Regions from separate parts of the Vibrio gallicus genome, predicted to be linked through region 2. Evidence: predicted binding sites of a transcription regulator. Region 2 holds the regulator's gene; the other holds the start of a gene.
What was found. The regulator CRP, encoded in region 2, controls carbon source genes, mostly activating them, when cyclic AMP is high. The targets are predictions, from matches to a motif close to TGTGANNNNNNTCACA.
Positions count from the first base shown of each region.

Region 1: a site for CRP is predicted at 12,543-12,558, ahead of udp (uridine phosphorylase). Genes of this name have one in related genera too.

Region 1 covers NZ_AP024871.1:925,077-940,408, reverse strand. Annotated here, with positions in the region: gene mfd (transcription-repair coupling factor) at 1-2,746, shown strand, start outside; gene OCU28_RS04300 (peptidoglycan binding protein CsiV) at 2,822-3,613, shown strand; gene OCU28_RS04295 (ATP-grasp domain-containing protein) at 3,898-4,863, shown strand; gene OCU28_RS04290 (NAD(P)/FAD-dependent oxidoreductase) at 5,096-6,385, opposite strand; gene ycfP (alpha/beta hydrolase YcfP) at 6,680-7,219, opposite strand; gene lpoB (penicillin-binding protein activator LpoB) at 7,434-8,024, opposite strand; gene OCU28_RS04275 (YcfL family protein) at 8,034-8,423, opposite strand; gene OCU28_RS04270 (COG3014 family protein) at 8,423-9,823, opposite strand; gene hinT (purine nucleoside phosphoramidase) at 9,823-10,173, opposite strand; gene OCU28_RS04260 (DUF1887 family protein) at 10,484-11,650, shown strand; gene udp (uridine phosphorylase) at 11,711-12,481, opposite strand; gene OCU28_RS04250 (CBS domain-containing protein) at 12,655-13,071, opposite strand; gene OCU28_RS04245 (HlyD family secretion protein) at 13,286-14,407, shown strand; gene OCU28_RS04240 (DUF2955 domain-containing protein) at 14,397-15,332, shown strand, end outside.
Region 2 covers NZ_AP024871.1:186,655-201,986, reverse strand. Annotated here, with positions in the region: gene rpsG (30S ribosomal protein S7) at 1-273, opposite strand, end outside; gene rpsL (30S ribosomal protein S12) at 371-745, opposite strand; gene tusB (sulfurtransferase complex subunit TusB) at 913-1,185, opposite strand; gene tusC (sulfurtransferase complex subunit TusC) at 1,186-1,542, opposite strand; gene tusD (sulfurtransferase complex subunit TusD) at 1,539-1,931, opposite strand; gene OCU28_RS00945 (helix-turn-helix transcriptional regulator) at 1,935-2,645, opposite strand; gene fkpA (FKBP-type peptidyl-prolyl cis-trans isomerase) at 2,866-3,660, opposite strand; gene OCU28_RS00935 (SlyX family protein) at 3,934-4,176, shown strand; gene OCU28_RS00930 (isoaspartyl peptidase/L-asparaginase family protein) at 4,192-5,133, opposite strand; gene slyD (peptidylprolyl isomerase) at 5,202-5,738, opposite strand; gene OCU28_RS00920 (YheV family putative zinc ribbon protein) at 5,803-5,997, opposite strand; gene kefB (glutathione-regulated potassium-efflux system protein KefB) at 5,999-7,795, opposite strand; gene kefG (glutathione-regulated potassium-efflux system ancillary protein KefG) at 7,782-8,369, opposite strand; gene OCU28_RS00905 (ABC transporter ATP-binding protein) at 8,516-10,435, shown strand; gene OCU28_RS00900 (TIGR02444 family protein) at 10,441-10,911, shown strand; gene OCU28_RS00895 (hydrolase) at 10,901-11,884, shown strand; gene OCU28_RS00890 (YheU family protein) at 11,898-12,119, shown strand; gene OCU28_RS00885 (phosphoribulokinase) at 12,142-13,011, shown strand; gene crp (cAMP-activated global transcriptional regulator CRP) at 13,226-13,858, shown strand; gene OCU28_RS00875 (DUF1338 domain-containing protein) at 13,932-14,723, opposite strand; gene astD (succinylglutamate-semialdehyde dehydrogenase) at 14,739-15,332, opposite strand, start outside.

The DNA of each region.
Region 1 (15,332 bases), 740 kb from region 2:
TGATGCACGACGCGAGCCTGAATCAGTCTACATGCAGGTTTCTAAGGGAGTCTGGCCGGCCGGTATCGAATATTGGCAACCGCTATTTTTCGATAATACCGAAACCTTATTTGACTATATGCCAGACAGCACCCTAATGCTCAGTGTTGGGGATACTGAAGCGGCAATTGATACCTTCCTAACCGACGTCGAGTATCGTTTTGAACAGCGTAAAGTTGATCCCTTAAGACCACTTCTAGAACCAAAATCTCTATGGCAGGCCAAAGATGAGCTTTTTTCCCATTTAAAAAAATGGCCTCAAATAAAACTGGGAAAAGAGTCCATAGGTAACCGTGGCGGTAAGTGCGACCTCAGCATTGAACCCTTGCCGGATATGGCCTCGAAACAGCAAACTAAAGAGCCAATGAGCGCGCTACGCCAATTTAGTGAAAGCTACGCAGGTAAAGTTATTTTTTCAGTTGAGTCTGAAGGTCGCAGAGAGGCGCTACTAGAACTACTTAAACCGGTCAAGATCAAACCTAAGGTATATCAATCCCTCAAGCAAGCTCTTGATAGCGATGATAAATTCGCTCTCATTCTTGGTTCATCTGAGCACGGCTTTTTACATCAATCCCCTGATTTTGTCATGGTATGTGAGAGCGACTTATTGGGTGACCGCGTTATCCAACGCCGTAAAAAAGATAAGCGAGCGGTTAACAGCGATACCATTATTAGGCACCTAGCCGAGCTCAAGCCCGGTCAACCGGTTGTACACTTAGACCATGGCGTAGGTCGCTATCTGGGACTGCAAACCCTCGAAGCAGGCGGAATAAAAACCGAATATGTCACCCTTGAATATCAAAATGAAGCCAAGCTGTATGTCCCGGTAGCGTCGCTTAATCTTATCAGTCGTTACTCTGGTGGTGCCGAAGACAAAGCACCGATCAACCGACTTGGCAGTGAATCATGGGGTAAAGCAAGACGCAAAGCGGCGGAGAAAGTGCGCGATGTCGCCGCTGAACTACTGGACGTATACGCAAAACGCGAACTCAAGCCTGGCTATAAGTTTACCCTTGACCGTGATGCCTATGCTCAATTTAAAGCCGGCTTTCCGTTTGAAGAAACCGACGATCAGAACCAAGCTATCAATGCGGTTTTATCTGACATGTGCCAAGCCAAAGCTATGGATCGCTTGGTATGTGGCGATGTAGGCTTTGGTAAAACAGAGGTTGCTATGCGCGCAGCCTTCCTTTGCAGCGATAACGCCAAACAAGTCGCAGTTTTGGTACCCACTACGCTACTGGCGCAACAACACTTTGAGAACTTTCGCGACCGCTTCGCTAACCTCCCAGTACGAGTCGAGGTTTTGTCTCGCTTTAAAAGCGCCAAGGAACAAAAACAGATCCTTAGTGACGTCGCAGAGGGCAAGGTTGATATCATAGTCGGCACCCATAAACTGCTTCAAGATGACATCAAATTTGCGGATCTTGGACTGCTTATTGTCGATGAAGAACACAGGTTTGGGGTAAGACAAAAAGAGAAGATGAAGGCAATGCGCTCAGATGTCGATATCTTGACCTTAACCGCCACCCCTATTCCAAGAACTCTGAATATGGCAATGAGTGGCATGCGCGATCTTTCCATTATCGCCACCCCACCAGCTAGGCGTTTAGCCATCAAAACCTTTGTCCGCCAAAGCGACGATGCTGTAATTCGCGAAGCGGTGCTGCGTGAAATTATGCGTGGTGGACAGGTTTACTTCCTACACAATCAGGTTGAAACCATTCAAAAAGTCGCCGATGATCTTACTAAGCTCATTCCAGAAGCGAGAGTAACCACCGCACACGGACAAATGCGCGAGCGGGAACTGGAAACGGTAATGAATGACTTCTACCACCAAAGATTCAATCTGCTGGTGTGTACTACCATTATTGAAACGGGTATCGATGTACCGACTGCCAATACCATTATTATGAATCGAGCGGATAATCTTGGTCTGGCTCAGATGCATCAATTACGTGGCCGTGTAGGACGCTCACATCACCAAGCTTATGCCTATATGCTGACCCCACACCCTAAAGCAATAAGCAAAGATGCCGCTAAACGCCTCGAGGCTATCGCATCTTTAGAGGACTTAGGCGCAGGGTTCACGCTAGCGACCCACGACCTTGAGATCCGTGGCGCAGGTGAATTACTGGGGGATGAACAAAGTGGTCAAATCCATTCGGTTGGCTTTACTCTATATATGGAGATGTTAGAGCAAGCCGTAGCGGCGCTAAAAGAAGGCAAAGAGCCATCACTAGATGACCTATTACGCGAGCAAACCGAGGTAGAGTTACGTATTCCAGCCCTACTCCCTGAAGATTTCATTCCAGACATAAACACCCGTCTATCGCTATACAAGCGTATTGCTAGCGTAGCGAACCATAATCAACTAACCGAGTTGAAAGTAGAGCTTATAGATAGATTCGGTCCTCTACCTGATGCAACTCAGAACCTATTGCAGGTTGCGAAGATAAGACTGGCTGCGGCAACGATTAAGATCGATAAGGTTGAAGCACATGAAAAAGGCGGCTACCTAGAGTTTTATCCCGATGCTGACATTAACCCAATGTATTTGGTTAAACTGTTACAATCAGAACCCCAGAAATATGCCATGGATGGGCCGACTAAAATCAAGTTTATCCAGCCACTCGCAGACAGGCGGGAGCGGATTAATTTTGTTGTCGACCTCATTGATCGCTTCGCTCAAAACCGAGCCGCTTAAATCAATTCTGCGAGTTCGTGAAAAACTGATACAATTCATTAAGATAAACGGCAATAAACAAGCTATGGAGCCAAAATGAAGAAATTTATCCCACTACTACTATCGCTAGTACTGCTACCTAGTCTAGCTATGGCAAAAGGGAGACAATTTGATGTTGAAGTACTGATCTTCAAGCGCGTGGTTGACGCCGAGAAAACTCAAGAATCTTGGCCTGAGACTCCACCGAAGATCGATATGACCGGTGTAGAACCGTTTAGCAACCACGCCTATCGCCAAAAGAAAGGCGCGCAAATGCTATCGTACAGCCACTATAAGTTGCTGAAAGAACGCGATAAGCTCAAGCAACATGCTGGATTTGAGGTACTGTTGCATAAGGCATGGCGCCAAGGTGATAACGGACGCGCTAGTGCTCCTAAATTCCATATCCAAGCTGGGCATGACTTCTCAAAAGAGTTTCATCCAGATGGCACCAAAATTGGTAGTGAAAAGAGCGGCAAAGCCCTTGATGGCTCATCGGTTGTAAAACCACTTTATGAGCTAGACGGAAAGCTTCAAGTCTACGTGCAACACTACCTATTTGCTGAAACCGCTCTAAATCTGCGTGAACCAAGCGTAAAAAGCGTAACCTTTAAAGAAGTCAAACCTGACGAACTTAAGGATAGCGAAAACTTTGCAGTACTTGCTGATACAAGCAGCAATACCGTCCAATCGGGTAACCTAGAAGACGTATCTCCGAAAAAAGAGGTCGTTACTTATCTCAAGGATTATCGCATGCAGCAGAAGCGTCGTATGCGCAGTGGTGAAACCCATTACCTAGACAACCCATTGATGGGCATGATAATTCAAGTGCGTCGAGTACAAAATTAAGCTCCCCCAATACCCACTAGGCTGCCTAACAAGGCAGCCTTTTTTATATCCCCATATCACCAAAAGAACACCAAAAGCACCAAAAGGGACACACACCTCTGTAGTGGCTCCATTCAAAACTCAACGGGACACACACTTCTATATAAACCTAACTCACACCATAGACACTAAAGCTATAAATTAGGCTGATCTCATATACTAAATCACATATTGCTACTGGCTTTTACATACAAATTTGGCAATCTATTCAATCAAGGATTGGTAACTAAATTTAAGGAAAGCGTATGAAGCCCATCTATATTCTGCACGAAAACGAAGAATGGATCGTCCCACTCCAGCACGCCTTTGAAAAACTCAATGTGCCAGCCAAAGCATGGTTTGTGAATCAAGCCCATATCGAGTTTGACTCTATCCCGGAAGATGCTATCTACTATAATCGAATGAGCGCTTCCTCCCATACCCGCGGTCATCGCTACGCACCCGAACTCACACGCGTTATCGATAAATGGCTTAGCTTACACAATGTTACCGTGGTCAATGGTAATGGTGTGATTGACCTTGAAGTATGTAAAATTTCTCAATATGCAGCACTGCAAAAAGCAGGCATTGCTACACCTAGAACGCAAGCTGTCGTTGGTAGTGAGCTCATCGTATCTGCCGCTGAAAAATTTAATACTTGGCCGCTGATTATCAAACCCAATCGAGGTGGTAAAGGTCTCGGAGTTGAGAAGTTTAATTCAATCAATGAGTTAAAGATCGCACTTCGAAGGCTAAAGGAAGATGCCCCACTCGACGGGATCTGGTTACTTCAGGAATATATCCAATCAGAGCAGCCCTACATTATTCGCTGTGAATATGTAGGTGGAAAATTTCTATATGCGGTTAAAGTCTCAACTGAAGGTGGGTTTGAGCTTTGCCCGGCAGATGGGTGCGCTATTGAAAATACGTTCTGCCCTGCATTTGAACACGAGCAACCATCACAGAATCACACAGCCGAAAAATTTGAAGTTACAACGCAACTAGATAGCTATCCTCTAATCAAACAGCATGAGCGCTTTTTGTCCGACAATCATATCGATATTGCAGGAATTGAGGTTATTTGTGACGCAAGCGGCAAGTGGTACTCTTATGATGTGAACACCAATACTAATTACAATTCAAAGGCAGAAACCCGAGCTGGGTTACCTAAGTCAGGGATGGAAGCCATTGCCGATTATCTCGTCCAACTAGCGGAAAAAACTAATCTCTAAATATCTAGATGGGACAGGCACCTCAGTAGTTAACACTTAATCAGGTGCCTGTCCTGAGATGTTGATTACACCGCTTGCAACAAATTAAACGGGACACACACCTTAATTATGGTGTGTGTCCCGTTTTGTTTTTGGTATTTATTGTTTCGCTAGGAAGTGGATTAGGGTACAAAAAACCTCAATAATTAAGATGTAATTATTGAGGTTTTTTCAAACTGGTAACTGGAAAGAGTTAGTGAAGCTTAAGGTTTGGACGCAATACACGGTTAATTCGACCCACTAACATCATAAGTGCTGTTTTAAAGGTGCCATGAAGTGCCATTTGATGCATTCGATACAATGATATATACGCTACGCGAGCAATACGCCCCTCGATCATCATAGACCCCTTAGTCAAGTTCCCCATTAAACTGCCTACGGTAGAGAATCGGCTTAACGATACTAATGAGCCACGGTCATTGTAAGTATAATTTGTAAGCGGTTTATTGTTCATCATCGCCATAATATTTTTATAGGCATGGCTTGCCATCTGGTGGGCTGCTTGCGCCCTTGGCGGAACAAATTTACCATCTTTTTGCGTACACTGAGCTAGGTCACCAATGACAAATATCTGCTCATCACGAGTCGTTTGCAGGGTCTCTTTTACTACTAACTGATTAATACGATTCGTCTCAAGTCCAGCTATATCCTTAATAAAATCAGGAGCTTTAATACCAGCTGCCCAAACCATTATTTGGGCTGGGATTTTATCACCATCTTTAGTTGTTAGGCCGTCTGGTTCCGCTTGAGTCACCATAGTCGCAGTGCGTACATTTACACCTATTTTGGTTAACTCTTGATGAGCAGATGACGAAATACGTGTAGGTAAGGCAGGTAAGATACGCTCGCCCGCTTCTACCAAGTTAACATTTAGTTTGCTTGAATCGAGGTCACCAAAGCCGTAGTTGCGCAGCTCTTTAATCGCATTATGTAGCTCTGCCGATAGCTCAACACCTGTAGCACCCGCACCTACAATGGCGATATCAACCGACTCTTGCCCCGAGTTTGCGTGTAGTTTGAGGAACTGATTATTCATCTCTTCACGGAAGCGATGCGCCTGCTCAGGACTATCTAAGAATATACAGTTTTCACGAACACCAGGGGTATTAAAATCATTAGACGTAGAACCAATCGCCATCACAAGGAAGTCATACTCAAGTTCACGCACTGGAATTAAGAGTTCACCTGAAGTATCTTTCAGCTCATCAAGAACAATTACTTTTCGTTCACGATCGATGTCAGAAAGGCTACCCATCTGAAAATCGAAACCATGATTTTTGGCATGAGCGCGATAACTCAATGCATCAACACCAGCATCAAGTGAACCCGTAGCGACTTCATGCAGTAAAGGCTTCCATAAATGGCTCGCCTTACGATCCACTAAGGTTACTGAGTTTTTAGAATCACGTCTAAACTTTCGCCCTAATTTTGTTGCCAACTCTAATCCGCCAGCGCCGCCGCCAACAATTATGATTCGTGCCATGTGAACACTCCTTGATACTGCAATTTAATTAAAAGATTCATACCTAAGTGAGTTCACTTATTGCTTTCAAAATTACTTAGGTATAAAGCCCTGAAACCATCATTCTGCTTTTAAACTTTTTTTGATCTAAATCAATTTTTGTTTAATTGGCATTATATCTAAAAGTATCGTGCGAGCAATATCTATATTAAATAAACCTTACTTTAATTAATGAATTAGTATTTAAAAGTGTTAAACACGCACAAAAAAGCCGCTAAAAAGCGGCTTTTGTCATACGATATTGACTAAGGAATTCTATGCTTCCTTAAATGACTTCATCGTTTGCAAATGGTGGGAAATTTTCTTGAACTTGTGGGTTTCGTTCTCATCCCAAATGATTTTATAGTAATCTTGCAGCTCAGAAGCCGTGATTTTATTATCATGAACCTCATCTTGCTCTGACAGAATCACTAGGCAGTGTTCCTTGTTTTTGATGCGATACTGCTCAACACACTTAGTTGCTATGTCATCATACTCTTCAGGGCGATCAATACGTCCTAACATAGTGCGCTCTGGGTGAAGGTTTGGATTGAAAATGACCTGTTTAATACCACACAAAAAGCCGATTCGCTCTGCCCAAAATCCACCTAACCCTACTCCACAAATTATAGGGTTTGCATCTTCTGAAGACTCTATAGTCTTGTGCACCTCTTTCAGAAGGTGGGCCATATCATGCTTAGGATGAAGTGTGCTGTAGTTGATAAAGCGAACATCATCGTCAATAAACTGCAGTTGCAGTACTTTTTCGTGGTTCCCTGGGCTGGTTGAGTCAAAACCGTGAAGATAAATAATCATGAAGCCGTCCTTGTTTACGACACTATTTAAGTCGCTTTAGCCTGCGATACTATTAAATTTAACACGAAATGAAGGCAGGGAAAGTAGTCACATAAAATTTATTGTAAAAGCTCTGCTAAAGCAGCAAAGTAAAGGATAAAAGGTTGATCTTGGTCTGATTTTATTGATAACTCTCAATAAAAAAGGCCAGTGATACTGGCCTTTTATTAATCGATTATAAACCCAATAAGCTCTTCGACTGCTGTTTGCGAATCTCTGTCTCATCGGCCCATTCAATTAAACCTGTTTTCAAGTCCATCAAACGCATGGTCATTTTATAATAGACGTCTTTATCACTGCCTGCTTCTTTGACAATACTAGACAGGTTGCCATAAAGCATATATTGCGCACCAACCATTTGACCGAACTGGATAGCGCTTGATTGATCAACTAGTTCATCGTTATTTTGGAACTTGAGTTGCTTACGCACTGACTCTACGCGGTCCATATCCACAAAACGGAACTTTCCAGAATTGAGCATTTTTGTTGAGACTGAGTCTGTAATAGATTCGGTATCAATATGCTCACTCGTTTTATTTTTAATGCGCTCTACAAACACAATCGGACGTTGATCCTTAGTGATTGCAGCCACTGAACCTGAGTTCAGCATGCTATCTACCATCTCAGCAGCAATTTTTTGCAAGTCTGTTGAACCAAAGTCAACGGTAGTCGTTTCTACTGCTTGCGCATCACCGTAGTTAACCTTATTTGAACAGCCGCCAAGAATGACCGCTAGACCCAACAGTGCAATGACACTTTTCTTCATCATATTTCCTTAATTGTCTGCTTCTCGAACTTGAACCCTAAATTGGGTTCCTTCTGGATTAATTGAAATCTCGGATAGGGTTCGTGTTTCGAATCCCCTTACAACGTCTTGGCGCCAAGCTGAGGGTTTGGTATTTACCTCCAACCCGTTATCGTCATACCAATAAAAACGATATTGAATACGAAGATCTGCCTTATAGTTGCTACTTACAGTCACGATACCACGTGTACGACCATCTTTTTCGACCGTCGAAATATCATCGATAAGTAAGCGGCTGCCCAGCACGTTATCACCAAACAAAACCTTCTGCGATTTGCCATCAACTCGCAGCCCGGCTGTATTAGTTGCACAACCTGCGACGCTCAATATTGCAATCAATACAAAGATCCATTTTTTCATTAAATTGCCCCTAACAATTTATGCCAAATAGTGACGTTATTTCCCTGACGTGATAGCCACACTAGAGTTGTTTGCCCACTACGTACAGGGAACTCATAGCGAGTTCCTGCTACAAAAAGCTTATGTTGCCCTTCATTTAGTGTAGCACCAGAGCTATACACCGTAGCGGGTAATGATTGCCAGCTTCGGGTATCAGGCTGCTCAGTTAGGGTGTTAAATACGTTAAACACCACATTCGCAATATCATTTCCTGAGGCCGTCTGCTTACGCACCTGATCTTTTGTAACAGTGCGCAGCGCCTGTCTCAATAAAATCTTTGGCATCTGCTCGGAAAGTTGGTTGCTCGCCATAAGGTTCACATCAACCAGCTCATCAGCAACTATACCGTTACCATCTAGTTGCAACGCACCAAATCTCTGGGTGGCGTTGTCATCATAGTAAGGCAAAGCGATAGAATAAAAACCTACATCGCCACGACTGTCATAGATAGGTAAAGTAAGGCTCCAATCACTCATTGCCTTCACCACACCACGCTCATCTAATATAATGACCCGCCCTTCCCCTTTAGGAAGTGGCTTATATGCGCCATACTGCTTATTCAGTAGTGCTAGATCTTGTCGCATGCCAAGTTCAGTTGCTACCCTTAAGGTACCATCAATAACTTGTTTATTGTGCGGCGCAACGGCCAGTGCACGGCGGTAGTCAACATAAGCACCATTCGGGTCGCCTTGCGTCTCATAAAGAAGAGCTGATAAATAAAGCAGATAACCATTCTGTATTGCTTTTAGTTTATCTCCGGCATCCGGGTAGCGCGAAAGAACACTACCCAAGTTTGGGCTCAACCCGTTCTTCTTCATATCTGCTTGGGCAGATTCCAAATCAGATTCTCGTTTCTTACGAGCTCGCTCTTGAACTTGATTAGCACGGCGCATTTCAACCAGTGCACCCTCTAAACTATTCTTTTGAATGTAGTTTAAGCCTAGATATAGATGTAAAAATCCGAGTTCATAGTCTGCTGGTTCGTAATTGGTGAGGTTGTCGTTTACAGCTAATGCTCCAACGCTGGTTGCGGTTTCGCTAATCGAAATCACTGCCTGATTTTGCCATTCTTGCACCGCCTTATCGCTACCTTCAAAAGCAGATAGGCTCTGCGGATAAGAAGCTGCAAGAAAATCAACGCGACCCCGCTCTAGGTTATCTAAAATGTCACCCGCTCGCTCTTCAGGCAACAGCTGTTGCGCTTTTAGATAATATCCAGACTCTAGCGATTGATACACGTCATGATTCTGTGCGGTATAATGGCTAAATAAATTTCCAGCTGACAGCGACGCACAGGCACTCAATAGTGCGCTACAAACTACAATTGAAGCTGTGCGATACATGCGTTTTCTATCTTTCATTAACCAACCAGCATCGGTCCTAGCGGCTTACCACCCACTAAATGCATATGTATATGGTAAACCTCTTGCCCGCCATAAGAATTGCAATTTACTATCAACCGATAGCCATCGGTTGCAATGCCTTCATCTTTTGCAATCTTGGCGGCAACCGTAAACATACGTCCTAATGCTCGCTCGTCCTCTTCCGTCGCATCATTAACCGTGGCAATAACATGGTTAGGCACAATCAAAATATGCAAAGGGGCGCGGGGATTAATATCCTGAAATGCAGTAACGAGTTCGTCTTGATAAATCAAATCTGATTTGATCTCTTGGCGTATGATTTTACTAAATATTGTTTCTTCAGCCATGCTATATCTCATCTCAATTTTGACAATGATACAAGAGTGCACCATGGTTAAGGAAATTGCAATTACATCAAAGATGTAGGGGTAAGTAGTAAGCATATTAAGTCTTAACCAAAAATGGTCACTTAGATTTATTATCCTCATCAATACTTGCAATTTCATGCAAAAAGCTCAATCTTTTGCATGTTCCCTAAACATTGGCACCTAGTGTTCATTTAGGGACAGCGCACGCTCGATTTCAATTTAAAGTGCTATGTCAGCACTTGATTTTCTCACTTTTATAACGTGCGCCTCAACTAAAGAGGTACAGGCTATGCCCGTTCAAATTGGTATCATAGATCAAGACCCAATACGCTTGGTTACTCCCCTTCTAGATGATAGAGCGGTCAGTCGTCATATGATTTTCATTGGCGATATTAATCAACACCCTATGTTTGAGAAATTAGCTGTGGTATTGAAAAAACGAGGGATTGTTAGTGAATTTTTCGAGATTCCAAACGTTTCTAATACTGCCTTAATTAAAGCTCGTGTATTAGAGCTGGCAAAACGACTCAAAGAAAATGGTGACCCTGTAAAATTTAACGCAAGTTGTGGGTTGCGACACCGGTTACTATCTGTGTATGAAATAGTGCGCAGCTTCGATTGGCCAATATTCGTGGTTGAACCAAACACAGACAGACAAAGTTGGCTCTACCCTGAAGGCCTAATTGATGCTCAGGTTCAAGACCATATTCGTATTAGCGACTACCTCACTATATTTGGCGCGCAGGCCGAGTTTCCTATCGAAGAGGAAATGATCCATATTGATGAAGTGCTATTGACGGTATGTGAAAAATGGGCAAGCCATGCTCTAGAGTTGGGGCCTGGTCTTGCTACCCTCAATTTTTTAGCTACCACCTGTCGCAAAGAGCACAAGCTTGATGTTGAGCTAAGTATCAAGCAACAAGGGTATAGAGAACTCAATATCTTGTTAGATGACTTAGTAGGCGCTGAACTCGCTGATTATAAAGACGGGGTATTAACATTCCATTCTGAAAAAGCACGACGCTTCTCAAATGGTGAATGGTTGGAATCATTAGTGCATGCCCATGTACGGAAGATACAAGCTGAGCTTTCAACCTTACAAGATTGCTCACTCAACGTTCAAGTTAGCCGCAAGATTGGAGATAAAGAGGTTCGTAATGAGCTTGATGTCGCAACCGTAGTCAACAACAAGTTGCACATTATCGAGTGTAAAACTAAGGGGATGCGTGATGATGGCGATGATACCCTTTATAAATTGGAATCGTTACGTGACCTTTTAGGTGGACTGCAAGCTCGCGCAATGCTGGTTAGCTTTAGACCACTTCGCCACAATGATATTACCCGTGCAACGGATTTAGGGCTCGCACTTATTGGGCCTGATGAACTAAAAGACCTCAATCATTACCTAAAAAATTGGTTTCTAGCCGCAGGTGGTACTGAAGACCTGCCTTATTAAATAAAATCCCCTTCCAAACTGTATATAATCAAGGTTTTGGGAGGGGACTTAGATTCACAGCTATTGCGTAAGCACTTTTCTTGCCGCTTCCACTACCGTTTTAATAGATAAAGACTCTATCTCTTTCATCTTCGCTGAATCAGGGATCTCTTGCTGCGTACGATTTATAATAACCCCCGCAACACAACCTGCTTTCAATCCGGAGCTTGCACACATGGTTAGTAACGTGGCTGACTCCATTTCAAAGTTGAGTACGCCCATCTCTTGCCATTCTTGCATAGAGCCTTGAAAACGTCGGACTACGCGCCCTGTCGAGGTGTCGTAACGTTCTTGACCGGGATAAAAAGTGTCACTAGACGCTGTGACACCGGTATGGACCACAGCCCCCTGCTCAACTGCAGATTCCTTCATTGCTAATGCAATGTTGAAATCCGATACTGCTGGAAACTCCATTGGTGCAAAATGCAGGCTTGCGCCATCTAGGCGTACCGACGCTGTAGTAACTATCATATCTCCTACATTAACATCGGCTTGAATTGCGCCTGTTGTACCGACACGTAAAAAAGTAGTCACCCCCAATTGGGCCAGTTCTTCAACTGCAATCGATGTTGATGGACCACCAATTCCCGTCGAACACACTACTACCTTGTGCTTATCGATTTGTGCAAGATATAAGGTATATTCGCGATGACTGGCAAGAAATTGAGGATTATCCATGGTATCAGCAATGCGCTGAACTCGCTCTGGGTCTCCGGGTATAATTGCCAGAGTTGCACCTTGTAAATCTGCTTGATTTACGCCTAAGTGAAATACATTTTGTTGGGCACTCATAGTCGCCTTACCTATTGATCATTTAATTAATTATAAGTTAGATAATTCTGTAGCTTAGCAAAGTGAGCATGCTCACAACACATAGGGAAACTTACTCACCATTTTCACACTTAATCGTTTGCTGTCACAAAAACGCCACCGCAAAAGCGATGGCGTATTAGATAGTGCAACGATTAAACCGGATGCTGGAAACAGGCATCAATAGATTCACCTAAAGCGCGTAGTACATCACTTCGAGTAATAATCCCAACCAATCGACCATCATCTACCACTGGGTACACCTTAGGTTTACCGACTTTCATCATCTCAACTAACTCAATAATAGACATATCAGGTGCGACACTAAGTACCTCTTTATACATTACATCCGCGACAATATGGGTATCTTGGCAGTGATAGCTCACTTTAACGAGCTTTTCGAGTAAGTCCTGTTCAGATAGGAAACCCACCACCTGCTCGCTTTCATCAATAACAGGCCCGCTGATTTTATCGCTCTGCATGACTTTGTTAAGCGCTGCTGACAATGACATATTAGGTGTAAAGGTTACCGCTTGGTGGGACATATAGTCTTTGACTTTCAATGATTGCATCAGGGACTCCTTTCCAAAACTTATCTATACCACTTAAGTGTCGACTAAATTTCCGAAATTACTAGAGTTAGTTGGAATTTAGTTTGCATACTGCTGATCTAACAACTGCAGCAATCAAGAATTAAAGGTGGGTTTTAAAGTATTGAATTTATTAGCATAACGTTTAATACTAGAGTGAACTTGATTTCATATACTTTAAACGGAATTAAATAATATGAGCGAAGATAAGCACCCGCAACACCACGATGAGCAAGATGCGCAACCGGAAGCCCCACTGAAAGACCCCGTGAAGGTAATGACTCGCAATGTTTTTATTGCGGTTGCGATTATTTTTGTTTGGTACTTATTCGCCGATAGACATACACCATGGACCGATCAAGCAAGAGTTAAGGCCTATGTTATTCCTATTGTATCTCAAGTGTCCGGTAAATTAGTCGACGTCAATGTTACCCAAGATCAAGGCATAAAGCGCGGTGATACGCTGTTTACTATCGACCCTTCCGACTACCTTTTGGCTATCGAAACAGCTGAAACAGAACTGGAACTTGCAGGGCAAGAAATTGGGGCTGGAACTGCCAATGTTGCCACAGCTCAAGCCCAATTGGTAGAAGCACAAACAAACCTAGAACATATTAATGCCCAGAGTGCGCGTGTTTTTGAGCTTGAACAGAAAAAACTATTCTCTAAATCTGAGGGCGATAAAGCTAGAGCAGCAATCAAACAAGCGAGAGCGCAAGTGCGCAGTGCGCAAGCAAACCTAGAAAAAGCAAAACAGCAGCTAGGTGCTGAAGGTGAAGCCAACCCACGGGTACGCTCTGCTATGGCGAAACTACGCAAAGCACAATTAGACCTAAACCGCACTCAAGTACTAGCACCCACTAATGGAGGGGTTACAAACTTACAGGTAGATGTTGGCTATTATGCCCATTCTGGCGCACCTGTAATGACGTTTGTTGATGCCGATGATATCTGGATTGAGGTATACCTAAAAGAAAATAACCTTGCCAATCTAAAGGTTGGAGATGATGCAGATATCGCTCTTGATGTCATGCCCGGTAAAATCTTCAAGGGCAAGGTTCGCAGTATCGGTTTTGCGGTAAAGAGCGGCTCAAGCAATCAAGTCGGCGGCTTAGTATCAGTGAAAACGTCTTCTGGTTGGTTACGTGATCCGCAACGTTTTCCTGTAATTGTAGCATTTGAAGAAGATATTCCATCAGGCCTTCGTCGCGTAGGTGGACAAGCTGATGTGCAGTTTTATACCGGAAATAACATTATTCTAAACTCTATTTCAAAGGTTTATATTCGACTGCAAAGCTGGATCTCTTATGTTTACTAGAGCACCTAATTGGTGGGAGAGACTCACCCAAGATGCCAATAATATTCGTCAAGTTAGGTTTGCACTAGGTGTGTCGACCTCAGCGACTATAGCCTATACGGTCAACTGGCCGTTGGCATTTTTATTCCCGATATTCACCTGTTTACTGCTCTCTTTGCCACTGCCTCGACTGACCCCAAAACAGCTTATAAATAACCTGTGGATTACGATAAAGGGCTTTCTATACGGCCTTATATTCTCAGTCGCCCTAGTCAAGTTTCCGGTGTTATTTTTATTACTCCTGTTCCCGGCTCTATTTTATGTTTACTACTACATCAACCGTGGTGGATCATTCTGGCAAACCTTAATGAGCATGCTATCATTGCTTATTCTACCGATGTTAACATACACCTCAGAAGGGCTAGCTATTGGGTTTTCGCTAGGTTTCGTTGTGTCAGCATGGATGGCAATCCTCTACACCTTTGTCATGCATACTATTGTGCCCGATCCCGAGAAAGTCGCTCTTCCTGAAAAACCTGCAATACAAAGAACCTATATTCCTATCGCAGCACAGTTAGCCTTGAAAAGTACCTTGGTCGCCTATCCTATCGCAGCATTTTGTATCACCTTTGCGCGCTTAGATCTGCTTTTAACCATGATTTTCGCAGCTATTTTCACACTAAAACCAGAACTAAGTGCCGGCAAAGAAGCGGGTCGAAACTCTCTTATTTCGACGGTAATAGGTGGATGCGCAGCCTTTATTTTCTATTGGGCGATTGTAGCCGTACCTATGTTCTCCTTTTTCATCATTCTATATTTCGCTATTACCTTATATGTCAGTACTTATATATTTTCAGGCCACCCGCTAGCAAAATACTTCGGCTCCGCTATGACATGCATCATCATATTAATCAACGGTAACCTCGGCGCTGATTCTGAATTTCTC
Region 2 (15,332 bases):
AACTTCTACAGGTACTTGGTAAGTTGAACCACCTACACGGCGAGATTTAACTTCTACCGCTGGGCGAACATTTTCAAGAGCTTCTTCAAATACAGCTAAGTGGTCTTTACCAGACTTCTCAGCCATAGTTTCTAGTGCAGTGTAAACAATTTTCTCTGCAGTAGATTTTTTTCCGTCAACCATAAGGATGTTAACGAATTTTGCCAGCAGTTCAGATTTGAACTTAGGATCTGGAAGGATCTTACGCTGACCAATAACGCGACGACGTGGCATAGGAATTCTCCGTTGTCTTCTTCAGGTTATCCAAAACTTTTCAGTTTCTTCAAAATTAAAATTTAATTTAGTGTTTGGCCTTACTTAACGGAATCCATTAAGACTTAGGACGTTTCACACCGTATTTAGAACGACCTTTCTTACGGTCGTTTACGCCAGCACAGTCAAGTGCGCCGCGAACAGTGTGGTAACGTACACCTGGAAGGTCTTTAACACGACCACCACGGATAAGAACAACACTGTGCTCTTGAAGGTTGTGGCCTTCACCGCCGATGTACGAAGTCACTTCGAAGCCGTTCGTTAGACGAACACGACAAACTTTACGAAGTGCTGAGTTAGGTTTTTTAGGTGTTGTAGTGTAAACACGAGTACACACACCACGTTTTTGTGGACACGCTTCTAGCGCAGGCACGTTGCTTTTAACAACTTGCTTTGCACGAGGCTTGCGTACCAACTGGTTAATAGTTGCCATTAACTAGCTCCTGATTTACTTAAAGTAAGCTTTGTGAAAAATCTATACCCAATGCACTAGTGCAATTAGGGACGCGAAATTCTATGCGGGGACAGGTGGGGTGTCAAGAAATATACAGATCTTTTTCGTACAAAATTCATTCTAGGAACAGTAGTCATTGGTTTTAACTACCAAGTAATCGACTTACTGTGTTCTGCTGTGAGGTCTACGAAGCCAGAAAAATCAATCACTGCAATACTTGATTCTAGCATATCAATGATGCCCCTAGCCTCTGCATCCGGTCGTAACACCAGTGTTTGCAGGGGCTGAATGGATAAAAACGCATGATGACGTGGATTAGCTGCGTACACCGCATCTTCCACCAGCAGAAACCGATCTGTTGCTGTGGCGTACATGACTGCCTGTTCTAACTTATCTATTCGTGAAATTATGTGTAGCATTTAAAATCTCAGTATTTGAATACACTCGGACATTTTTTGTGCCACCTGGGATGGCGTTAGGAGCTCACCATCTAAGATAAGGTCTTTTTTGACCACACCATATTTAGATAAGCTCGTTTCACAAATAAAAATATCTTCCACATCATATAGCTCTAGTAAGCGAAAGGCGGCGATATAATCTCTGCTTAATATCGCTTGTGGTTGTTGCCGTTTAAGGAGCTGCAAAACCCCTTCGCCCACAAAAATCACACTGATATCTTCACTTAGAGCCGACGTTGCAAGGATCGCATCCAATCCCTCGCGCCCTTGAGCTGTAGAATGAGGCGCAGCTGAAAATATAAAGCCTAATTTCTTCACAGCTGCACCACCCTATCTCGAGTTAATAGGGCCTCGGCTAAACTGCCCAACCCAGACTGTTCAAATCCGTTAGCAAGGTTTGTTTGAGTTAATTGATGCTGTTGGGCTTCTTGCTCACCTATGATGCCTCGACGCAAAGAGGCGGCGACACAAGTTTGAAGCTGTATACCATGTTCTGCTGCAAGTTGTTGCCATGCTGCGACTAGATCAAATTCATCGTTGGCGGGAACCGTTAAACCGTTGCCATTGCTTACACCCTGCTGATAAAAGAAAACACTGACTAAGCGATGGCCTTTTTTAATCAATGCTTGCGCAAATTGGTAGGCATTTAATGGGCTTTGATCCCCATAAACACTTCCATTTACAACCAAGGTATAGGTTAGGCTCAAGGTTTACTCTCCAGTCTTGCGTTGACGGATGTATAGATAAACCGTGTGTTTTGAAATATTTAATCTATCCGCGACGCGGTTAATCGCATCTTTGATATCAAAAATTCCTTTATCATAAAGGTCCATCACAATCTGGCGATTCTTAGTATTGTTAGAAACACTTTTATCAGCATTAACCTCATCGATAGTACGTTCAACCGTTTGATCGACCAGCTCTTCAACATCACTTGCAAAGTTTACCGAAGATGCAGCAGCTTCCGCTTCTTCTGTTGGCATGAATGAGTGTAATACTTGGGAGAACGGCGCATCCAAGTTAACGTTAATACATAAAAGACCAATGACGCGATTATCACCATTGTGTATCGCTACCGTAATTGATTTCATCAACACGCCACCCTTAGCTCGGGTAAAATAAGAACGAGAAAAGTTACGTTCCGAGCCTTCAATATCTTTAAGCATTTTTAGTGCAAGATCAGTGATAGGAGAACCAACCTGACGACCGGTATTTTCGCCGTTTGCAATACGAATCGCAGAGGTGTTTAAGTCTTCTAGTGAGTGCAGGACAATCTCGCAAAAAGGACCTATCAAGCTAGCAATACCGTCAACCACTGCTTCATAAGAGCGCAAGATTACTTTGTCATGTTCCGTGAACGGCTTTACGTCAACTGAATCTAATTCAAGGAGAGATTCTGCATGGAGAGGCTGATATTGCACTTAAAGGTCCACCTAATGAAATTCAAATATTGCATTAAAGTTTATCAGATTATTTTAAAAAAGTGAGGATTGGTTACATTTAAGTCACTGTAATTCTGATCTAAATCATAAGTTTCTTCCACCTAAGCCGCTGTATTGTCAATCCTGAACAGAGATCTAGTTCATACAGATATAAAAAAACCGAGGACAAAGCCTCGGTTTGATTAACAAATTTACGCTGTTATTTTTTCGCGTCAGTCGCTTGTTGTTGTGGTGCTTCAATACTTAGCAGTTCAACTTCAAACACTAGCGTTGAATTAGCAGGGATTTTTGGTGATGCTTGATCGCCATATGCCAACTCTGGTGGGATAACAAATTTATATTTAGAGCCCACTTTCATTAACTGAACACCTTCAGTCCAACCAGGGATAACGCGATTAAGTGGGAACGTTGCAGGTTCGCCGCGGTCAATTGAGCTATCGAATTTAGTGCCGTCTGTAAGCGTACCTTCATAGTTAACTTTAACTACATCTGTCGCTTTTGGTGTTGCACCTGTGCCTTCTTTTTCTACTTGATAAAGAATGCCAGATTCGGTTGTTTTAACGCCTTCTTGCTTAGCGAACTCAGCACGGAAATCTTCACCCGCTTTTACTGCAGCTTCAGCTGTAGCTTTTGCTTTCGCTGCCATTTTTTCACTTACACGCTTATCTAAACCTTCTAGAGCGGCACGAATTTCATCTTCTTTAAGGCCAGGTTCGCCTGAGAATGAATCAGTAATACCTTTAAGTACCATCTCATCGCTAAGATCAATGCCGATTTCACGAGGTTTTTCTACGCTTGTCTTAAGGTAAGTAGCGAAAGAAACACCAATCGCATATGCTGCTTTTTCATCATCAGATTTGAACGTCATTGCAGCAGCTTCAGTTGCCGCTTGTGGAGCAGCCTCAGTTTTAGCAGCAGTTGTATCTTCTTTTTGACAACCTACTGCTAGAGCTACAGTAGCAGCTAGCAAAGAAAGTTTTAGCATTGATTTCATTTAATTCTCCAATTAATGGCCTAGCCATTTGTTGTAGGGCACTTTAAGATGCCACGCTTTGGTGACCGATATTTTAATATAAATTAAATTTGGTCAGCCGAATACAGATTAGTGTACGTTTTATCTTTCAATTACAGAAACATATTATTGTCATCTCAGTGTCAGAAAAGATACAACTATATAAAAAATTGAATTGTTAGCTTATAGACCCTATTTTTTGAAATAGTTCCCTAATGTAAACTCACTTAACAATAAAAACGACGAATATCAGTTATGACCAATAAAACCGAAGCCACCGACGTAATCGCTTTATTTACTCAACAAATCGATGATATGGAATGCAAAATCGCATTCCAAGAGCAAACCATTGATGAACTCAATGAAGCATTGAGCCAGCAACAAGTTCAAATCAGCAAGATGGAACAGCAAATGCGGCACATAGTAGGCAAGGTGAAAAACATGGAAACCTCAAACCTTGCAGATCCTTCCGAAGAAACGCCTCCTCCCCATTATTAATGGTAGCAAGGCATACTATTCGTCGGCATAAATTTTGACACTCACATTACCGTAAATATCAATAGCAGCTCTATACATACCGGAGCTGTTCATTGCGAAATGAATATCACCCGTTGCATCAAGGGCTATTAACCCGCCCTCTCCACCCATTGCCTCTAACTCACCATGGATAACGTGTTCAGCGGCAGTATGTACATCTTCATTTAAGTAACGCATTCGAGCGGCAAGATCTCCGGCAACCTGTTTGCGAATAAAGAATTCTCCAACACCTGTGGTCGATACCGCCACATTGCCATTCTCTGCGTGGGTTCCCGCTCCGATAATTGGACTATCTCCAACTCGGCCATACTTTTTGTTCGTCACCCCACCAGTACTAGTAGCAGCCGCCAGATTACCTTGCATGTCTAATGCAACAGCCCCCACAGTACCGTGCTTTCTATCGTCTGGATATTTGCTCTCTGAAAGGGCAAATAATCCCTTCTCTTTCATGGAGTTAAGCTGTTCAACTCGACGTTGCGTAATAAAGTAAGATTCATCAACAAAATCAAAGCCCTGCGACTCAGCAAATCGTTGCGCTCCATCAGCAATTAGAAATACGTGATTACTTTTTTTCATCACTGTATTTGCTAGCTCAATCGGGTTCTTAATGCCTTTGATTCCCGCAACAGCGCCCGCATTGAGATGCTTTCCATGCATGATAGAGGCATCCATTTCTATGCGTTCCTCATGGGTCAAAACAGAGCCCTTACCTGCATTAAATAGAGGCGAATCCTCCATCACCTTAACTGCAGCTATTGTGGCGTCGCCAGCATCACCCCCTAGGGTTAATACGGAATAACCAGCGCGAACTGACTCTTCAAGGGTATCTAGCACCGCTTTTTTGAGTTCATCGCTCATATTTTCTCGCAAAATAGTGCCTGCGCCGCCATGAATAGCAATACTTATAGGTTGATGCATAACATTTCCTTCGTTATAAAACCAAAAAAGCCCCCCATCACATGGGAGGCTCATTATTCATTTACAGATTAGTGATTTGAACAGCAGTCATCGCCTTTAGAGCAATCACCTTTCCCACCACAGCACTGATGGTCGTCATCTTTTTTATGGATGTGACCATGGGCTATTTCTTCTTCAGTTGCCGCACGCAATGCCACAACTTCAACATCAAAAGTCAGCGTTTGACCAGCTAGCATATGATTTCCATCAACAACCACATGGTCACCATCGACTTCAGTAACCTCTACAGGGATTGGGCCTTGGTCTGTATCTGCAAGAAAGCGCATGCCGACAACAATCTCATCTACGCCTTGGAATACATCAGCAGGTACACGCTGAACCATAACGTCAGAATGCTCGCCATAAGCCTCTTCAGGGCCTACGGTAACACTGAACTTATCACCAACCGAGCGACCAGTTAACGCATTCTCTAAACCTGTAACTAGGTTGTTGTGCCCGTGCAAATAATCTAAAGGAGCATCAACGCCCGCCTGATCAACAACTACGCCCTCTTCCACTTTTACTTGGTAAGCAAGGCTTACTACTGAGTTATTGTCAATTTTCATAGTCACTCCAAATGGTGATTGTTCAAAAAAGAGCCGCAATCATACCGATTAAGTGATCTTATTTCTAGGGCTCAAAGATTCCAATAATGGATTGCTTAGATGCTGCCTGTTGTTGCTGCTCTGTAACCCGCTGCTGCTTGAAATCACAACTTACGCACTCAGCCCACTCGACCTTATTTTCCTCCCACCAACGTAAGGTGTCTGTTTCCTTGCATTCTGGACAGGTCGCGCCAGCAATAAACCGCTTTTTAATACTCATGTTATTTATTCCAAAAGTGACTCGATTGTCGTTCGTTTTCTATTTCTCTATCGAAGATTTCTTCTAGTTCCTTACGCGCTTCCTTAGCTCGCAGTGCTAAGTTCTGCTCATCTCGATGCTCAGGTAGTAGCTCCTCAAGCATTTTATGGTCCAGCTTGCCAAAGTGCTTGGTCGCTCGCGTTGCTTGATGAGGATGCATCCCAAGCGAGACCAGTAATTGCCCCCCTAAGTCCAAGGCACTCAGAAAGGTTTCTCTAGAGTATGAGTTAACCCCGTGATTAAGCAGTTGATACGCCTCTACTCGGCTACGTGCTCGAGCCAATATCTTCAGGTGCGGAAAATGTTGCTGGCACATCTCTACCGTATCCAATATTTCATCTGGTGAATCGGTGCATAACACAATCGCCTCGGCGGTATTGGCTCCAGCTGCCCGTAATAAATCAATATTACTCGCCTCTCCATAATAAACTTTATACCCAAATTTTCTTAGCAACTTAATTTGACTGGCATCGCTCTCAAGAATGGTAATCTTGATCTTGTTCGCATACATAAGACGCCCAATAACCTGCCCAAAGCGCCCAAACCCAGCCACGATTACTTTTGGCTTTCGGCCTTCAATAGGTTTAACCGAGTCCTCTTCTGTCGGGTTAATACTGCGCGCATACCACCAACTTTGCCCTTTAAGTAATAATGGCGTAGTCACCATAGAAACACTCACCACTACCAATAGGAAACTCGATACCGAATCATCTAATAAGCCTAGCGCTAAAGCGGCGGTAAATATCACAAAGGCAAACTCTCCCCCTTGACTCAATATTGCCGACATCCGACTGCGTGATTTAGACTTCAGCCCAAACAGGTGTGCGAGTCCATATAAGACATAGCCTTTTACCACCACCAAACCGATAACGGTCAACAAGATTAATAGTGGATTTTCAATGAGTAACCCAAGGTTCACCGACATCCCGACCGAGATAAAAAACAAGCCCAATAGCAAGCCTTTAAATGGCTCGATAGTGATCTCTAACTCATGTCGATACTCACTTTCGGCTAATAACACCCCAGCTAAGAAGGTGCCGAGAGCCATAGAAAGACCAAGATATTGCATGATAACCGCAATACCAAACACCACTAGCAGAGCCGTTACCGTAAATAACTCTCGCGCCCCACTTAGTAATACATAACGAAATAAAGGGCGTAATAAGAAGTGACCAGCCACCAAGAGTGCACTGACCGCTGCCATTTTCATACCAACATCAGACCAATTCCCAGCAACATTACCCGCTAGCAGTGGCAATACTGCCAACATTGGAATGACAGCTATATCTTGAAACAGCAACACGGCAAACCCAGACTGTCCGGTTTCAGTACCAGATAACTCCTGCTCTTCGATAACTCGTAACGCAATCGCGGTTGAGGAAAGGGCCAACCCCATACCTATAGCTAAACTGCTACTCCATGATTGACCAAAAAAGTGAGCTACCAGCGAGATAAGTGCGGTAGTTAACACCACTTGAGCGCCACCAAGCCCAAGTATCGGGACTCGCATTGCCCACAATTTTTTCGGATTAAGCTCTAAGCCAATTAAAAATAGGAGTAACACGACCCCCAATTCGGAAAAGTGAAGAATTGAATCAACATCACTGATCAAGGCAAGGCCCCAAGGGCCGATAACAACACCAGCTATCAAGTAACCAAGCACGCTACCTAATCCCAACCTTTGAGCAAGAGGCACTGCAATGACGGCAGCACTGAGAAACAATACTCCACTTTGGATCAGGTCATTATTCAAGGCCATTTTCCGCTCCTAGATTGGTTGTGGCGGCAAAAGGATCACTCAACCATTTCGCGTAATCTAAAGCATGCTGGACACGCTCAACATCACTAACATTGCGTGACCAATATAAGATCAAAGGCTCAACCCAGTGCATTTGACACAGAGCAGCAGTTAATTCAAAGGGTTGCAGGATCTGCTCTAAGGGGTATTTGTTGTAACCGTCCGGTGAAAAAGCACAGGCTTTGCCACCTGTAGTGATGACGCTACGCCAATACTTATCTTTTAGGGAGCATTGCGCCCCGAATGCAAACCCTTTATCCAAAACCCGATCCATCCATTCCTTCATCAAAGCAGGGCAAGAATAGAGAAACATAGGGTGCTGAAAGACAATAAAATCATGTTGGAGTAAGCGTTGGTGCTCTGCTGCAATATCAATAAAAAAATCGGGGTATTCAGCATATAGATCATGAACCGTCACATTTGGTAAAGCTTGAATCTGCTCTATCATGCATCGATTAGCAACCGAGGTATCCGGCTCTGGGTGTGCGTATATCACCAACACCTTAGGGGGGTTATTTGTGGTTATTTCCGTCATTCCGTGACATTTTCCCATAAATACTCATCTGCTTTCTATCCTACCATATTAAATTCGTTGCAAAACACCGCATAGCAGCTGTGATGTTCGACTTTTGGATCGCTAACGCCTAATATGCCTGCCAAGATTATCAATATGCGACTTCCATGATTACTTTCTCTGAAATCCAATTGCTGCGTGGCGGCAAAGCACTCCTAGACAGTGCAACAGCAACTATCCATCCCGGTGATAAAGTCGGCCTTGTCGGTAAAAATGGGTGTGGTAAATCCACTCTCTTTGCCTTGATGAAGGACGAATTATCTATTGATGCTGGTGATTTCAAGCAACCAAAACATTGGGAGTTAGCCTGGGTTGCCCAAGAAACCCCAGCTCTTGAACGCTCAGCTTTAGAGTACGTGATAGATGGTGATAGAGAGTATCGTCAATTGGAAACTGAATTAGCCGATGCTGAAGCCAAAGATGATGGTAACAAGGTAGCCCTGCTACACGGAAAAATAGAGACCATCGGGGGTTACTCTATTCGTGCTCGCGCAGCTGAACTCTTGGATGGTCTAGGATTCTCACAGCCACAAATGCAGTGGAATCTAACCCAGTTTTCTGGTGGTTGGCGAATGCGCCTAAACCTTGCACAAGCATTATTATGTCGCTCCGATCTATTGCTACTCGATGAACCGACCAACCACTTGGATCTCGATGCTGTAATGTGGCTAGAGCGCTGGCTGCAAAGTTATCGCGGTACCCTAGTAGTTATATCCCATGACCGCGACTTCCTAGACCCAGTAATAAACCGCATTATCCATATTGAAAACCAAGTGCTCAATGAGTACACCGGAAACTACTCCTCGTTTGAAACCCAACGTGCTGAAAAGTTAGTTCTGCAACAGGCTAAGTTTCACAAGCAACAAAAACAGATGTCTCATATGCAGGGCTACATCGATAGATTCCGCTATAAGGCATCTAAGGCTCGACAGGCTCAGAGTAGGATAAAAGCCTTAGAGCGCATGGAAAAAGTGCTGCCCGCGCAATTTGATAATCCGTTTAGCTTTGAATTTAGAGAGCCAGATGCACTACCTAACCCAATCGTAATGATGGATAAAGTCAGTGCCGGTTATGGCGAAAAAATAATACTAGACCAAATACAGCTCAACTTAGTTCCGGGTAGTCGCATCGGTCTATTGGGGCGCAATGGCGCAGGTAAATCTACCCTTATCAAATTACTCTCTGGTGAGTTAGCTCCAAAAAGTGGGGAGTGTACTTATTCTCAAGGGGTAAAAATCGGTTATTTTGCCCAGCACCAACTTGAGACGCTTCACCCAGAAGAAACCCCGCTACAGCATCTAATGCAGATAGCCCCCAAACATACCGAGCAGCAACTACGAGACTACCTAGGAAGCTTTGGTTTCCAAGGTGAAAAGGCACTGGATAAAGTTGCTCCTTTCTCTGGTGGTGAGAAGGCACGCCTTGTCTTAGCATTATTAGTGTGGCAAAAACCAAACCTATTACTACTCGATGAGCCAACCAACCATTTAGACCTAGATATGCGTCAAGCGCTTACTCTAGCCTTGCAAACCTTTGAGGGTGCAATGGTTATCGTGAGCCACGATAGATACCTATTAAAAGCAACCACCGATGACTTGTATCTGGTTCATGACCAAATGGTAGAACCATTCGATGGTGACTTAGTTGATTACTATAAATGGCTAACAGAGCAACAGAAACTGACCAAGAAGGCGGACTCTACATCTATCACCAAAAGTAGCGAAAACTCTGCCGCCGCCAAGAAAGACCTGAAACGCAAGCAAGCTGAATTCCGTAAGCTTACTGCTCCAATTCGTAAAAATATAACTAAGCTTGAAGAGAAGATGGATAAACTCAATCAAGCTATTGAAGAGTGTGACCAACAGCTTAGCGATACGGATCTATATCAGATGGAAAACAAAGCTAAACTTACACAAGTGTTGAATAAACAGGCGCAAGCAAAAGCGGAGCTTGAAGAGGTCGAAATGGAATGGATGAGCGAGCAAGAGAGCTTAGAAGGCATGCAGGCTGAGCTGGATATCGAATAATATTTATGGCAAAGAGCACGCCCAATCAAACCCTAACCGTAGATAACCTATGGCAATTTAGCCTACGCTACTACTCGGTTCGAGAAATTAAAGAGGCGTGCCTAACCCTACAAAATCAATTCGATGGCAATGTGAATTTGCTACTAGCATTGCGTTGGCTAGAACAACATAGGCTGACCTTTCCAAAACAACAGTGGCCCCAACTTCAGCAAAGCCTTGAACGAACAGAGTCACTTTTACATGATTTTCGTCAATTGAGACGTAAAACCAAACAGTACCTCCCCAACTCTATAGACAAAGAGTCACTGCAATTCGAATTGCAATTGGAGCGCGAGCAACAGGTGGATATCGTGGCAGCAATTCATACCTTAACTATCACAACTGCAACCACTGAAAACTTGATAGATGAATACTGTCACCAATTGGGAGCTAAGCAACTTATTGATGAATTTAGGACACAAAGAGATGCAGAATAAATTCACACCGCACTGGAGCATAGCCAACCCTCACTTACAGACCCTGCTACCTCGGTTTGTAAGAAAGACTCCCTTGTTTACTCCTATATGGGAATCCATTCAGACCCCAGATAACGACTTTCTTGACTTGGCGTGGAGTGAAGATTGGAATCAGCTCCAAGCTTATAAAAAGCCCATTTTCATTTTATTCCATGGCCTTGAAGGTAGCTTTAATAGCCCCTATGCCAATGGACTAATGCACGCATTTGCTGATAAAGGTTGGCTTGCAGTAATGATGCATTTCCGTGGATGTAGCGGCAAACCAAACAAACAAGCCCGCGCTTATCATTCGGGAGAAACTGAAGATGCGCGTCAATTTTTAGAGCATCTAAATCAAAGGTTCCCATACAATCCTAAGGTAGCCGTCGGTATATCGCTAGGAGGGAATATGCTAATCAACTACCTAGCTAAATATGCCGATCAACCACTCATAGATGAAGCCAGCATAATCTCAGCTCCATTAGATTTAGCTGCGTGCTCGAAGCGTATTGAACACGGTTTCTCCAAGCTATATAACAGCTACTTGCTTAACTCATTGAAGCAATCATCTCTCAATAAATTGCATCTACTCGAAGAAGCGCTTGGCATTAATCGAGAAATGATCCTGAACATGCGTTTGTTACATCAGTTTGATGATGCTATCACAGCTCCGTTGCATGGCTTCGATAATGCAAAAGACTATTACACTAAATGCTCCGGACTACCCAAGCTCAATCAAACCTCAATCCCAATAAACCTTATTCATGCTTTAGATGACCCTTTTATGACCGATGAGGTTATTCCAAAGTTTAAGCTTGCTAGCAACCTTAAATATCATTTACTACCTAAAGGTGGGCACGTAGGTTTTATCCAGGGCACACCTTTTGAACCCAAATTCTGGTTAGAGATGGTGGTTCCCGCTTTTTATGATAAGTTTATACCCTCTACCTTTTAAGTTGATGTAATCCATGATCGTACCTTGGCAAGAAATTAGCCCTGAAACACTAGAATCCTTAGTAAAAGAATTTGTTCTTCGAGAAGGAACCGATTACGGAGATATAGAAGCAAGCTTACAGGACAAGGTTGATCAGGTTGTATTACAACTAAAAACCGGAGAAGCTGTTATCGTCTACTCTGAACTACATGAGAGTATCGATATCAAAGTAGGTAAAAACTCTCAACTCGTTTAACTCACATTCGACAAGGAACGTCATGTCAGCCAAGCACCCTATAATAGCAGTCACTGGTTCTTCAGGAGCAGGCACAACTACAACCTCAGAAGCCTTTCGTAAGATGTTTAATATGATGAAGGTTAACGCGGCTTGGGTTGAGGGAGATAGCTTTCACCGTTTTACCCGCCCAGAGATGGACATCGCCATCCGCAAAGCCAAAGAACAGGGCAAACACATCAGTTACTTTGGCCCTGAGGCGAATGATTTTCCTGCTCTCGAAGAGTTTTTTAAAGAGTATGGTGAAAAAGGCGAAGGCAAGGTTCGCCGTTATCTGCATACCTTCGACGAGGCTGTACCATATAATCAAATGCCGGGCACCTTTACCCCGTGGCAGGATCTTCCAGAAAATAATGACCTATTATTTTACGAAGGATTGCATGGCGGCGTCGTTGACCATAATTGCAATGTAGCTCGTCACGTTGATCTACTCATAGGCATGGTGCCGATTGTAAACCTAGAGTGGATTCAGAAATTCGTGAGGGATACTCGAGATAGAGGTCACTCTAGAGAAGCTGTTATGGACTCGATCGTACGCTCTATGGATGATTATCTTAATTTCATCACTCCGCAGTTCTCCCGTACCCATATTAACTTTCAACGAGTCCCGACGGTTGACACCTCAAATCCTCTCAATGCTAAGGGTATTCCGAGCTTAGATGAGAGCTTTGTTGTGATTCGAATGCGAGGCTTCAAAAATGTCGATTTTCCATATCTTTTAGCCATGATTGATGGCTCATTTATGTCGAGACATAACACTTTAGTGGTTCCTGGTGGCAAAATGAGCTTTGCAATGGAGCTCATAATCCGCCCGATTTCACAGCAACTTTTAGAAACAGGAAAAATAGGTTAGCTCGTGCATAGTGCACACTCTTGTGCAAGATTGTGATTCAAAGCACGATTTCGCTTACATTTTCGTCAAATTCGACCGATCAAAATCAAGAAATGTAGAACAAAAAGAGATACTATTCGTAATACAAAAATGACGCAGTTCACAGCAACTGCGAGCCTTCAGCCATGATAGGCAACAATACGAACATACTCGCTGTAGAGAGGAAGATAAGAATATGGTTTTAGGTAAACCTCAAACAGATCCAACTTTAGAATGGTTTTTGTCTCATTGTCATATCCACAAATACCCTTCAAAGAGCACCCTGATCCACGCTGGTGAAAAAGCCGAAACTTTGTATTACATCGTTAAAGGCTCAGTCGCTGTTCTAATCAAAGACGAAGAAGGTAAGGAAATGATTCTTTCTTACCTAAACCAAGGTGACTTTATTGGTGAGCTAGGTTTATTTGAAGAAGACCAAGAGCGTACTGCTTGGGTTCGTGCTAAATCACCATGTGAAGTAGCTGAAATCTCATTCAAAAAATTCCGTCAACTTATCCAAGTAAATCCTGACATCCTAATGCGTCTTTCTTCGCAAATGGCAAACCGTTTACAGGTTACTAGCCAAAAAGTAGGCGATTTAGCATTCTTAGATGTTACTGGTCGTATTGCACAGACTCTACTGAATCTTGCAAAACAACCAGATGCAATGACTCACCCAGACGGCATGCAAATCAAGATCACTCGTCAAGAGATTGGTCAGATTGTTGGCTGTTCTCGTGAGACTGTAGGTCGTATCTTGAAAATGCTAGAAGAGCAGAATCTAATCTCTGCACACGGCAAAACTATCGTAGTTTATGGTACTCGCTAATTCATAATTAGTGCATGTATACAAAGACCGCTGTCATAATCTGACGGCGGTTTTTTTATTCTAGCTTTTAGCTTTAGCCATCGGTACTTTCAAATATCTTATCTGCTGATGCCTCAACAAAGCCGTGGTAGAGCTGGCCTTGATGATCATTGTATCGCTTCGCAAACTCATAGAACCCACCCGGAATTACGTGCACACCATCGCTAAATGTGACTTCGACCTTATCAGCCATAGTAGAGGACTGCTCCAGCAATACATCGGCACTGCCCTTCACCTCTCCTCCTGATGCATTAATAGCAAAGCCCTTACCCTTTAGGAAATCATTAACTTGAGCAACATCCTCATATTTTGATAATTGATTTACACTAACGGTAAAGTGGTTTGCACCATATCCATGTGCGGCAACCCATGCGGCATATTCACTTTCACTCGCTAGATTTTGATAATCTCCAAAGTTTAATTCCCATAGCCGCCCTTGACACAAAAAGTCAGCTTGATGCAGTTTGTCAGCCTCTATTTGCGCCACCAGCTTAAGCACGATATTACGTAACTCATTTGAACAAAGGTGTAATTGCAGCTGGCTAATAAAGACCTTAGGCATAGTGGGATCTGGGTGCTGATAATGCTCTGCTATCAACTTTTTACTTTCAAATACATAATCCCCACCTTTTACGTAACCAAGCTCAATAAAAGGCTTAGCCAATGCCGGCAAAGCAACAGGATCAACACCAAAAGTACGCAGCGCGATGTGGTCATTGAGTAATGTTTGATCTTGTTTTAATAGTTGTTGGATAACTTGAGATGAGGGACAAAGACGCCCGTGAAAGTCTTCCCACAGTTTTTCAAACAATTTTTCAGCTGCCATACATCCTCCTTGCTATTACATGCTAATACCTGGCGACAAAGACTCAGGTAATAATGGTTCCGTTCCGTGAATCGATGCCATAGGGTAAGCACAATAATCTGCGGCGTAAAAAGCACTGGGACGAAGGTTGCCCGATGCGCCTGGGCCGCCAAATGGTGCATCACCACTTGCCCCTGTAATAGGACGATTGCGATTTACTATTCCAGCACGGATTTCATCACAGAACTGCTCCCACTGTTCATCTAAGGTAGAAATAAGGCCAGCAGAGAGCCCATATTGGGTGCTATTTGCTAACTGTATAGCTTCAGAGAATGATGAGTAGCGGACAACTTGTAATAGAGGACCAAAGTACTCTTCATCGGGTAATTCAGCTACAGCACTCACATCTAGAATTGTCGGAGATAAAAATGCATCACTACCTAACTCACCTTTAACCAGATACTCGCCACCTTGCCCCACCAAACTCTCTGCCGCTATAACAATTTGCTGCGCCGCAGTTCGAGAAATAAGCGTCCCCATAAATGGCTGCTCACCCGCAAAGGGCTGATCCATTTTAAGCTGCTTGGTCACCTCAACTAAACGCGAGACTAAGGTATCACCGGTATCACC